DNA from 2 places in the Cellulosimicrobium sp. So1_17 genome. Region 2 is predicted to be linked to the other one. Evidence: riboswitches for the same ligand, from Rfam matches in the RefSeq annotation. Region 2 holds a riboswitch; the other holds the start of a gene.

Evidence for each region. Region 2 has a riboswitch for S-adenosylmethionine ahead of ACZCLJ_RS10160 (NADPH-dependent FMN reductase). Riboswitches for the same ligand answer to the same signal wherever they lie in the genome.
Region 1: linked by a shared signal. The riboswitch ahead of ACZCLJ_RS14175 (methylenetetrahydrofolate reductase) and the one ahead of ACZCLJ_RS10160 (NADPH-dependent FMN reductase) in region 2 are both predicted to bind S-adenosylmethionine.

The regions. Positions count from the first base shown of each region.
Region 1 covers NZ_CM143702.1:3,210,602-3,215,648, reverse strand. The annotation lists gene ACZCLJ_RS14185 (sodium/solute symporter) at 1-1,401, shown strand, start outside; gene ACZCLJ_RS14180 (hypothetical protein) at 1,416-2,114, opposite strand; SAM riboswitch class I at 2,218-2,320, shown strand; gene ACZCLJ_RS14175 (methylenetetrahydrofolate reductase) at 2,438-3,499, shown strand; gene metE (5-methyltetrahydropteroyltriglutamate--homocysteine S-methyltransferase) at 3,541-5,047, shown strand, end outside.
Region 2 covers NZ_CM143702.1:2,303,053-2,308,099, reverse strand. The annotation lists gene ACZCLJ_RS10175 (aldo/keto reductase) at 1-811, shown strand, start outside; gene ACZCLJ_RS10170 (hypothetical protein) at 939-1,349, shown strand; gene ACZCLJ_RS10165 (flavin reductase family protein) at 1,358-1,951, opposite strand; gene ACZCLJ_RS10160 (NADPH-dependent FMN reductase) at 1,948-2,559, opposite strand; SAM riboswitch class IV at 2,617-2,719, opposite strand; gene gdhA (NADP-specific glutamate dehydrogenase) at 2,904-4,241, shown strand; gene ACZCLJ_RS10150 (copper homeostasis protein CutC) at 4,329-5,047, shown strand, end outside.

The DNA of each region.
Region 1 (5,047 bases), 910 kb from region 2:
ATCAGCGGCGAGTACCTGTCGGCCGGGACGTTCCTCGGGCTGTCCGGGCTCGCGCTGCTCGCGGGCTCCGAGGCGTTCTGGTTCCCCGTCGGGTACGCCGCGGGCTACCTGCTCGTGCTGCTCTTCGTCGCGGGACCGCTGCGCCGCAGCGGCGCCTACACGATCCCCGACTTCGTCCAGGCCCGGCTCGACTCCGTGACCGCGCGGCGCGTCACGAGCGTCCTCGTGCTCGTCATCGGGTGGCTGTACGTCGTGCCGCAGCTCCACGGCGCGGCTCTCGTCATCGCCGCCGTCGCCCCCGTCCCGCCGTGGGTCGGGTCGGTGGGCGTCGCGGTCGTCGTGTGCGCCGTCGTCGCGGCGGGCGGCATGCGGTCCATCACGTACGTCCAGGCGTTCCAGTACTGGGTCAAGCTCACGGCCCTCGCCGTGCCCGTCGTGTTCCTGCTCCTCGCGCTCGGCGCCGACGCCGGCCCGCTCGCCGACGCGCCCGCGCACGACCCCGCCGTCGTGTTCCCCCACGCGCAGGGCCCGGCCGGTTCCGACGTCTACGCGACGACGTCGCTCCTCCTCGCCCTGCTGCTCGGCACGATCGGCCTCCCCCACGTGCTCGTCCGCTTCTACACGAGCCCCGACGGCGGGTCCGCGCGGCGCACGACCGTCGTCGTCATCGTCATGATCAGCGTGTTCTACATGGTGTCGAGCACCTTGGGACTCGTCGCCCGGGTCGTCGCACCGGACCTCGCCGAACCCGGTCTCGCCGACACCGTGGTGCTCACCCTGCCGACGCGCCTCGTGCCGGGAGTCGGCGGCGAGCTGCTCGCGGCGCTCGTCGTCGCGGGCGCGTTCGCGGCGTTCCTCGGGACGTCGTCCGGGCTCGTCGTGGCGCTCGCGGGGGTCGTCAGCCAGGACCTGTTCGGCGGCACCGTGCGCTCGTTCCGCTGGTCCGCGGTCGCGTGCACGGTCGTCCCGCTCGCCGTCGCGCTGCTCACCATCCCCCAGGGCCTCGTCACGAGCGTCGGGACCGTGTTCGTGTTCGCCGCGTCGGCGCTGTCCCCCGTGATCCTGCTCGGCGTGTGGTGGCGAGGCCTCACGGCGCGCGGCGCGGTCGCGGGGATGGTCGTGGGTGCGGTCCTGTGCGCGACGGCGCTGCTCGCGTCCTCGGCGGTCGTCACCGGCTACGGGGTGTCGCCGTCGGGCGCGGACGGCGACGTGCCGGGGTGGGTGCGGGCGCTCCTCGCCCAGCCTGCGGCGTGGACGATCCCGCTCGCGACGGCGACGGTCGTCGTCGTGTCGCGGCTCGACCGCCGCGGTCCCCCGCTGCGGGCCGACCGGATCCTGCGCCGGCTGCACGTCCCGGAACGACCGCGCCGTCCGGGGGCGTCCACCGCGCGCGCTTCCTGAGGCGGCCGGTCGGCTCACGTCGCGTCGCCGGGCCAGCTTCCACGGGGCGGCGCGGGAGGCTGCGGCCCGGGGCTCGGGCGCGTCCTCTGCTCGCCCTCGACGACGCGGACCGTCCCGTCCGCGGCGACGAACGCCCGGGCCCCGGTCCACGAGTCGGTGACCACGACGACGTCGTCAGGCACGACGGACACGGGGAACAGCTGCCGCGTACCGCCGTAGATCGGCACCTCCATGTGCGAGCGCCCCAGCTCGGCGCGCTCGAGCTGCGCCGGCGTCAACGCCGCCCAGGAGAGCCGCTCGCGCAACCACGCGGGACGGTGCTCGACGTCGCGCGGGAACCGCGCCTCGTCCCTTCCGAAGTTCTCGTAGGAGGGCGGGGGCACGATCAGCGGCTCGCGGTCGCCGTCGAAGGTCGCCGTCGCGCGGCCCTTGGCCGGGACGCTGAGAGACATCCCGAACCACGTGCCCCGGCCGCGGCGGGCCATGACGGCGCGCAACGTGTCGAGCAGCTCCCAGAACCTGGGCGTCGGGGGTCCGACCGCGTCTGGCGTCCCTTCGCGCAGGAGAGAGACCGACGACTGCACCCGGTCGTCCACGACGTTGGCCCAGAAGGAGATGCTCTCCCACCCTGGAGCCTGGGGGGCAGCGAGCTCCTTCGCCAGCGCCCTGGTGAGCCGTTCCTGCCGGGAGAACAGCGCTGCGGTCGTCTTCATGGTCCTCCGTGGGCAGGTGTCGCGACGGGCTCACGCTAGCCGACGGCGCGTCTCACCTGACGAGCGCCCTCGACCGCATGGCGGATAGCGCTTAGGATCGGGTGAACCATCCAGAGCGGTCGAGAGTCCTGGCTCGACGACACCGCAGCAACCCGCCGACGGAAGCCTCCCGAGGACAAAGGTGCTAACGCCAGGGTCGATGGAGTGACTATGGTCAACGAGGCATCCTTCGCGCACCGTCCGGGCCTTCCGTGCCCGACGGCGAGCGCTCCCGTCCGCACGTCGGCGCGCCCGGCCGCGCAGCCCCCGCGCGAGGTCGCGCCGTGAGCGTCGCCGACGCCGTCCGGCGCGCCCACGCCGAGGCGGCGAGCCCCACGATCTCGTTCGAGCTCATGCCGCCCCGGCGCCCGGACGCCGCGCCGAAGTTCTGGGAGACCGCGCGCCGGCTCGTCGCGACGCAGCCGGACTTCCTGTCCGTGACGTACGGCGCGGCGGGCAACGACCGGCAGACGTCGCTCGACGTCATCGGCCGGCTCCTCCAGGGCACGCCCGTGCACGCGATCGCGCACCTCACGTGCGTGGGTGCGTCGCGCGAGCACGTGCAGGACGTCATCACCGACTTCCTCGACGCGGGCGTCCGCAGCTTCCTCGCGCTGCGCGGCGACCCGCCCAAGGACCAGCCGGACTGGCGTCCCTCGCCCGACGGCGTGGGGTCGAGCATCGAGCTCGTCGCGCTCCTGCGCGAGGTCGAGGCCTCCCGCTGCGCGGCGAACCCGTCGCTCGCGCTGCGCGGCGCGGCCCGACCGCTGACGATCGCCGTCGCGACGTTCGTGGACGGGAACCGCGCCGCCGGCACCACGCGCACGCAGGAGGTGCAGCGCCTCGTGCAGAAGCAGCAGGCGGGCGCGAGCTTCGCGATCACCCAGCTGTTCTACGACGCGTCGTCGTACACCGACTTCGTCGCGGAGGCCCGCGCGGCCGGCGTGACGATCCCCATCCTCGCCGGGCTGCTGCCCACGACGGAGCCGCGCAGGCTCCGTCGCGTCGAGGAGCTCACGGGCGTCCCCGCTCCCCAGCACCTGCTGGACGCGCTCGACGCCCTCCCCGACCCGGAGGCGCAGCACGCCTACGGGATCGCGTACTCGGTCGACCTCGCGCAGCGCGTCCTCGACGCCGGTGCGCCGGGCCTGCACGTGTACACGTTCAACAAGCACCACGCCGCACTTGACCTGCTCGAGGGTGTCCACCTCGGCGGCGGGACGCACGGGAGCGACGGCGACGACGGCTCGGCCGTCGTCGACCTCCCGGGCGTCCCGGACCTGGCCAGCGGGCCGTGGGTCTCCGGCACCTCCCTGCCCACGACGAGCGCCGCCACGCACGGCTAGCCCGTCTGACCGGTCCTCCCGGACCAGCTAGAGGTATCGACATGGCCACTTCCGTACCCTCCCCTACCCACCTTCCGGTCGACTTCCCCGCCGGTACCGTCCTCGGCTACCCGCGCATCGGGCGCCGCCGCGAGCTCAAGAAGGCCGTCGAGGCGTTCTGGGCCGGGCGCACGAGCGCGGACGAGCTCGAGGCCACGGCGCGCGAGCTGCGGCTCGCGACCGTGCGGCGTCTCGTCGACCTCGGCCTCGGCGCCGACGACGCGTCCGTCCCCGGCTCGTTCTCCTTCTACGACCAGGTGCTCGACGTCGTCGCGACGCTCGGCGCCGTGCCGTCCCGGTTCGCCGGGCTCACCGACGCCGAGGGCCGGCTCGACCTCGCGGGGTACTTCGCGGTCGCTCGCGGCACCGGCGGCCAGGACTCGCGGGCACCCCTCGAGATGACCAAGTGGTTCGACACGAACTACCACTACCTCGTGCCCGAGATCGGTCCGGACACCCCGATCCGGTTCGTCGACGACCACGTCGTGCGCCAGTTCGTCGAGGCCAAGGAGGCCGGGGTCGTGACCCGGCCGGTCGTCGTCGGGCCCGTGACGTTCCTCGCGCTGTCGAAGGCCGCCGACGACGCCCCCGCCGGGTACTCGCCGCTCGACCGCCTGGACGACGTCGTCGCCGCCTACGCCGACCTGCTGCGCGCGCTCGCTGCGGCGGGCGCGCCGTGGGTCCAGCTCGACGAGCCGATCCTCGTGACGGACAACGTCGACGTGTCGTTCGCCGAGCTGGCGGCGGCCGTGGAGTCCGCGTACCGCGCCCTCGCGTCGGACCTCACGGTCGTGACGCCTCCCGGCACGGTGCCGAACCCCGGTCTGCACGGCGATCAGGCCGCTGAGGGCGCCACAACCCCGGGTTCGGCGAGCAGCTCGCGGCCCGCGATCCTCGTCGCGGCACCGTTCGGCGGGCTGCAGGCCGCGGCGTCGGGATCCCACGGCACGGCCCGCGACGGTCTCGCCCTCCTCGCCGGGACCGACGTCGACGCGATCGCCGTCGACCTCGTCAAGGGTGCGGTCCCGGTGGGATCCGCCCCGGACGGGACGATCCCCGGGCTCTCGACGAAGACGCTCGTCGCGGGTGCCGTCGACGGGCACAACATCTGGCGGGCGGACCTCGCGGCGAAGCTGGGTCTGCTCGACGCCGCGGGTCATCTCGGCGCGGGCGCTCTCGCGGTCGGGACGTCGACGTCGCTCCTGCACGTGCCGCACGACGTCGAGGACGAGACGTTCGCCGAGCCGGGTGCCGCCACCGGGACGACGCTCGACCCGCGCCTGCGCGACTGGCTCGCGTTCGCCGACCAGAAGGTCGGCGAGGTCGCAACGCTCGCCCGCGCGCTCACGGACGGACGAGAGGCGGTGGCCGACGCCCTCGCCGCGTCGAGCGCAGCCGTCGCGTCGCGGGCCGGGGCGAGCGGCGTCGTCGTCCCCGCCGTCCGCGAGCGTGCCGCCGCGCTGACCGACGGGGACTTCGCGCGCGGACCGTACGCGGAGCGGGCGGCCG
Region 2 (5,047 bases):
CGGCCGCAACGAGGAGCTGATCGGCCGGGTCCTCGGCGCCCACCGGGACGAGATCGTCCTCGCGTCCAAGTTCGGCCTGCCGCCTGCGGGCGGGCACCCCGACGGCCGTCGCGTCGACGGCAGGCCCGAGTACGTGCGGGCCGCGATCGACCGCAGCCTCTCGCGGCTCGGGACCGACCGTCTCGACCTGTACTACCTGCACCGCATCGACCCGCAGGTGCCGATCGAGGAGACGGTCGGGGCGCTCGCCGAGCTCGTCGAGGCGGGCAAGGTCCGGGCGATCGGCCTCTCGGAGCCGTCCGCGGCCACCGTGCGCCGCGCCCACGCGGTGCATCCCGTCACCGCCGTCCAGAGCGAGTACTCCCTGTGGACGCGGGACCCGGAGGACGAGGTGCTCCCGACGCTGCGCGAGCTCGGCATCGGGTTCGTGCCCTTCTCCCCGCTCGGCCGCGGCATCCTCACGGGCACGGTCGACGCGCCGGACGCCTTCGCCGAGGACGACGTGCGCCGCGCGCACGCGCGCTACGCGGGCGAGGCGTTCGAGCACAACCGTGGCCTCGTGCGCACGCTCGAGGGCCTCGCGGCCGAGCGTGGCGTCACGACGGCGCAGCTCGCCCTGGCGTGGCTCCTCGCGCAGGGCGACGACATCGTCCCGATCCCCGGGACGAAGCGGCTCGCCTACCTGGAGCAGAACGTCGCGGCGGCGTCCGTCGGGCTCACGGCCGACGACGTCGCGGCGATCGGCGCCAGCATCCCGCGCGGCGACGTGCAGGGCGTCCGGCACCCGCAGGCCGACCTGCTCGCCGGCTGACCGCGGGCTGGCCGACGCAGGACGGCCGCCTACGCATGGCTCCCGCGGGCGACCTCGCCGTAGACTGAGGACGTCCCTACGAGGTCCCGCGGGGAGCCCGCGGGACGGGCTCACGAGGTCCGCTCCGATGACGTGGCAGGTCATGCTCTGGTGCGCGACGGCGTGCACGCTCGCCGCCGTGTGCTGGGTGCTGCTCCGCGCGCTCCGCCCCCGTCCGCTCCCGGTCCGCCCACGGCCACCCCGGCGTCATGGTCGGCGTGGGGTCGCCGCGCCCGACCCCCTCGTGACCCTGGGCCTCCAGGTCCGGCTCAGCGAGCTGGCGGCTGAGCTGCGCCGCATCGAGGCGGACCCCGAGGTCTACGCCCGCGCGCACCACTACCTGGCCGTGCAGGGCGCGTACGACGCGCTCCTGCGCGAGGCGTGCCGGCTCACCGGCCTTCCCGTCGAGGACATGCCTCTGCAGGTCGGCTTCCGCGCGGGGGACGAGGAGCGGTTCCGCGAGGAGCTCGAGCTCAGCGCGCGCGGCTGGAGCTGGTGACCACCCGGTCACAGCACCGAGTGGTCGCCGATCCGGTGGTAGGTGCGGTCGTGGTAGACGAGCGGTGACGGCGCACCGCTCTCTCCGGGTCGCCGGTCGCCGCCGCCGGGCCCCGCGCTCGACGCGAGCGCGCGCAGCGAGACGAGGTAGGAGTCGCCCACGGGCGTGCGCTGGACGACGCGACCGCGGACCCACGACAGCGCACCGTCGATGACGGGCTCGCCCGACTCGAGGCGGGACCAGCCGCCGTCGGCGAACCGGTCGATCCCGCTCGTCGCGAACCGCGCGGACACGTCGTCCTGATGGTGGGCGAGGAAGCTCACCGTGAGCGTGCGCGCCGCGGAGATCGCGGGCCACGACGAGGACGTCGAGGCGAGCGAGAACGCGAGCAGCGGGGGTGCGGCGGACACGGAGATGACCGACGTCGCGGTGAAGCCGACGGGGCGCCCGTCGTGCTCGAGCGCGATCACGGCGACACCCGCGGGGTGGCCGCGGAACACGGACTTGTACTCGTCGGGCGTGACCTGCGGCTCGTCCTGCTCGGCCAGGAGCGCCTCCAGGTGGGACAGGTCGGCGTCGCGGGCCTCCGGCTCGGCGGTCATCGGGCCACCCCCGCGAACGCGTCGACGACCGCAGGCTCACGGTCGGGCCCGTCCGACGGGAGGTGGAGCGGCGTCACGGCGCGACGCAGCGCGTCGCCCTCGCGGCCGATCCAGGCCTCGACCACCGGTTCGAGGTCCGCGAGCTGCGGCTCGGTCACGGTGAACGAGCGGGTCGGGACGACGGCGCCGAGCTCGACGAGCACGGGGCGCAGGTGCACCTCGCCGACGAGCGCGTGCGCCGGGTTCCCCGACACGACGAGCGGGACCGCGACGACCCCCGCGAGACCGTCCGGTCCGTAGAGGTCGAGGAACGCCTTGAGCAGGCCGGTGTAGGACGCCTTGTAGACGGGCGTCGCCACGACGGCGACCGTCGCGGCGGCGAGCCGCTCGCGCGCGGCGTCGGCCGCGGGGTGCTCGGGGGCGAGCAGCTCGCCCCCGAGCGTCGCGAGGTCGATCGTCGTGACGTGGGGAGGCACCTCAGGGGCCAGGTGGGCCGCGACCCGGCGGGCGAGCGCCTCGGCCGCGGAGAGCGTCCGGGAGCCCGCGCGCGGGTTGCCGGACACGACCACCACAGTGGCCGGGTCCGAGGGGGAGAGATGGTTCGGCATGGGTGTCTTCCTCGCAGTTCTCGTCGATCACGCTTGCCGTGGGCGGGTCCTGCCGGCGTGCGGCGGGTGCCCGTGCGGCCTGGTCATCTCCCGGAGCACCCCGCCGTGACGTGGGGGTTGCCGACCAGCGAGCCGGGGCTTGGCGCTGGTGCTCTTGACCTGGTGACGGGTATAGCAACCCGGCGACGAAAAGTGCACCGGATCAGTCGGGTTTCTCAGTCGGTGGACGGACGTGACGTGGGGAACGCAGGTGAGCGGCGTTTCGCGGAGCGGACGAGGGGCGGAGTTCAACTGGTACAGGCGTACCGTCGAGGGTTCCGTCACCCGTCCGACGAGGAGCACCCATGGACAGCCGACTGCAGTCCGTCTTCGACGACGTCCTGCGCCGCAACCCCGGCGAGGCCGAGTTCCACCAGGCCGTGCGCGAGGTCTTCGACTCGCTGGGACCCGTGCTGCACAAGCACCCGCGCTACGTCGAGGCCGCGGTGCTCGAGCGAGTCTGCGAGCCGGAGCGGCAGATCATCTTCCGCGTGCCGTGGGTCGACGACGCGGGGCGCGTGCAGATCAACCGCGGCTTCCGGGTCGAGTTCAACTCCGCGCTCGGCCCGTACAAGGGCGGGCTGCGCTTCCACCCCTCGGTGTACCTCGGCATCGTGAAGTTCCTCGGGTTCGAGCAGGTCTTCAAGAACTCGCTCACCGGGATGCCCATCGGCGGCGGGAAGGGCGGGTCCGACTTCGACCCGCGCGGCCGCTCCGAGGGCGAGGTCATGCGGTTCTGCCAGTCCTTCATGACGGAGCTCTACCGGCACATCGGCGAGAACACCGACGTCCCCGCGGGCGACACCGGCGTCGGCGGCCGGGAGATCGGCTACCTCTTCGGCCAGTACAAGCGGATCACCAACCGGTATGAGTCCGGCGTGCTCACGGGCAAGGGCATCAGCTGGGGCGGGTCGCTCGTGCGCACCGAGGCGACCGGCTACGGCACGGTCCTGTTCGCCGAGCGCATGCTCGCCACGACCGGGCGCGACCTGGACGGGCGCCGTGTCACGGTGTCCGGCTCGGGGAACGTCGCGACCTATGCGATCGAGAAGGCGCAGCAGCTCGGGGGCCACGTCGTCGCATTCTCGGACTCCTCCGGCTACGTCGTGGACGAGCTCGGCGTCGACCTCGCGCTGCTCCGGCACGTGAAGGAGGTGGAGCGGGGGCGCGTCGCGGACTACGTCGCCCGCCGGCCGGGTGCCCACCTGGTCACGGACGGCTCGATCTGGGACGTCCCGACGGACGTCGCCCTGCCGTGCGCCACGCAGAACGAGCTCGACGAGCGGGCCGCGAAGCAGCTCGTCGCGCACGGCGTCGTCGCCGTCGCCGAGGGCGCCAACATGCCGACGACGCCCCAGGCCGTCGCGCTCCTGCAGGACGCGGGCGTGCTGTTCGCGCCCGGCAAGGCCGCGAACGCGGGCGGGGTCGCGACGTCGGCGCTCGAGATGCAGCAGAACGCGTCCCGCGACGCGTGGTCCTTCGAGCACACCGAGGAGCGTCTCGCCCAGACGATGGCGGGGATCCACGACCGCTGCGTCGAGACGGCCGACGAGTACGGCGCACCGGGGAACTACGTGCTCGGCGCCAACGTCGCCGGGTTCACCAAGGTCGCCGACGCCATGATCGCGCTCGGGGTCATCTGACGCGTCGTCTACCCTGGCGGGCGGCCGGACGTCGGGTGCGCGCACGGGGCGCGCGCCGACCGGTCGCACGCCGACGGGAGCGCACGGATGACGACCAGCGGGTACGAAGGCGCCACCACGCAGGGTGGGCGCGACGTCGCGCTCGAGCTCGCGGTCCAGGACCCGCAGGGGGTGCGCGTCGCGGCCTCGGTCGGCGCGCGCCGGGTCGAGCTGTGCGTCGGTCTCGGCGCCACGGGCGGTCTCACGCCGAGCGTGGGCCTGCTCGCCGCGGCGCTGGACGCGTCGCGCGGCGCCGCGGGCGTACCCGGGCCCGAGGTCCACGTCCTCGTACGGCCCCGGCCGGGCGGGTTCGTCTACTCGGCCGACGAGGTCGACCTGCAGGTGCGGGACGTCCGGGCGGCCGTCGAGGCAGGGGCGAGCGGCGTCGTCGTCGGAGCGCTCACCCCGGACGGCGTCGTGGACGCGCACGCGCTGCGCGCTCTCGTCGCGGCCGCGGGCGGCGCGGAGGTCACGTTCCACCGCGCGTTCGACGTCGTCGCGGACCAGCTGCTCGCGCTCGACGTCCTCGCCGGCCTCGGGGTGCGCCGCGTGCTGACCTCCGGCGGTGCGCCGCGGAGCATCGACGGGGCGCGCCGGCTGGGCGAGCTCGCCGCCCGCGCGCGGGGGCCGCTCGGCGGGGCCGTCCAGGTCATGGGGGGCGGGGGAGTACGCGTCGAGGACGTCGCGGCCCTCGTCGGTGTCGGTGTCGACGCCGTCCACCTCTCGGCGAAGGGGGTCGTCGCCGACGACGCGGGCCCGGGGGGTGG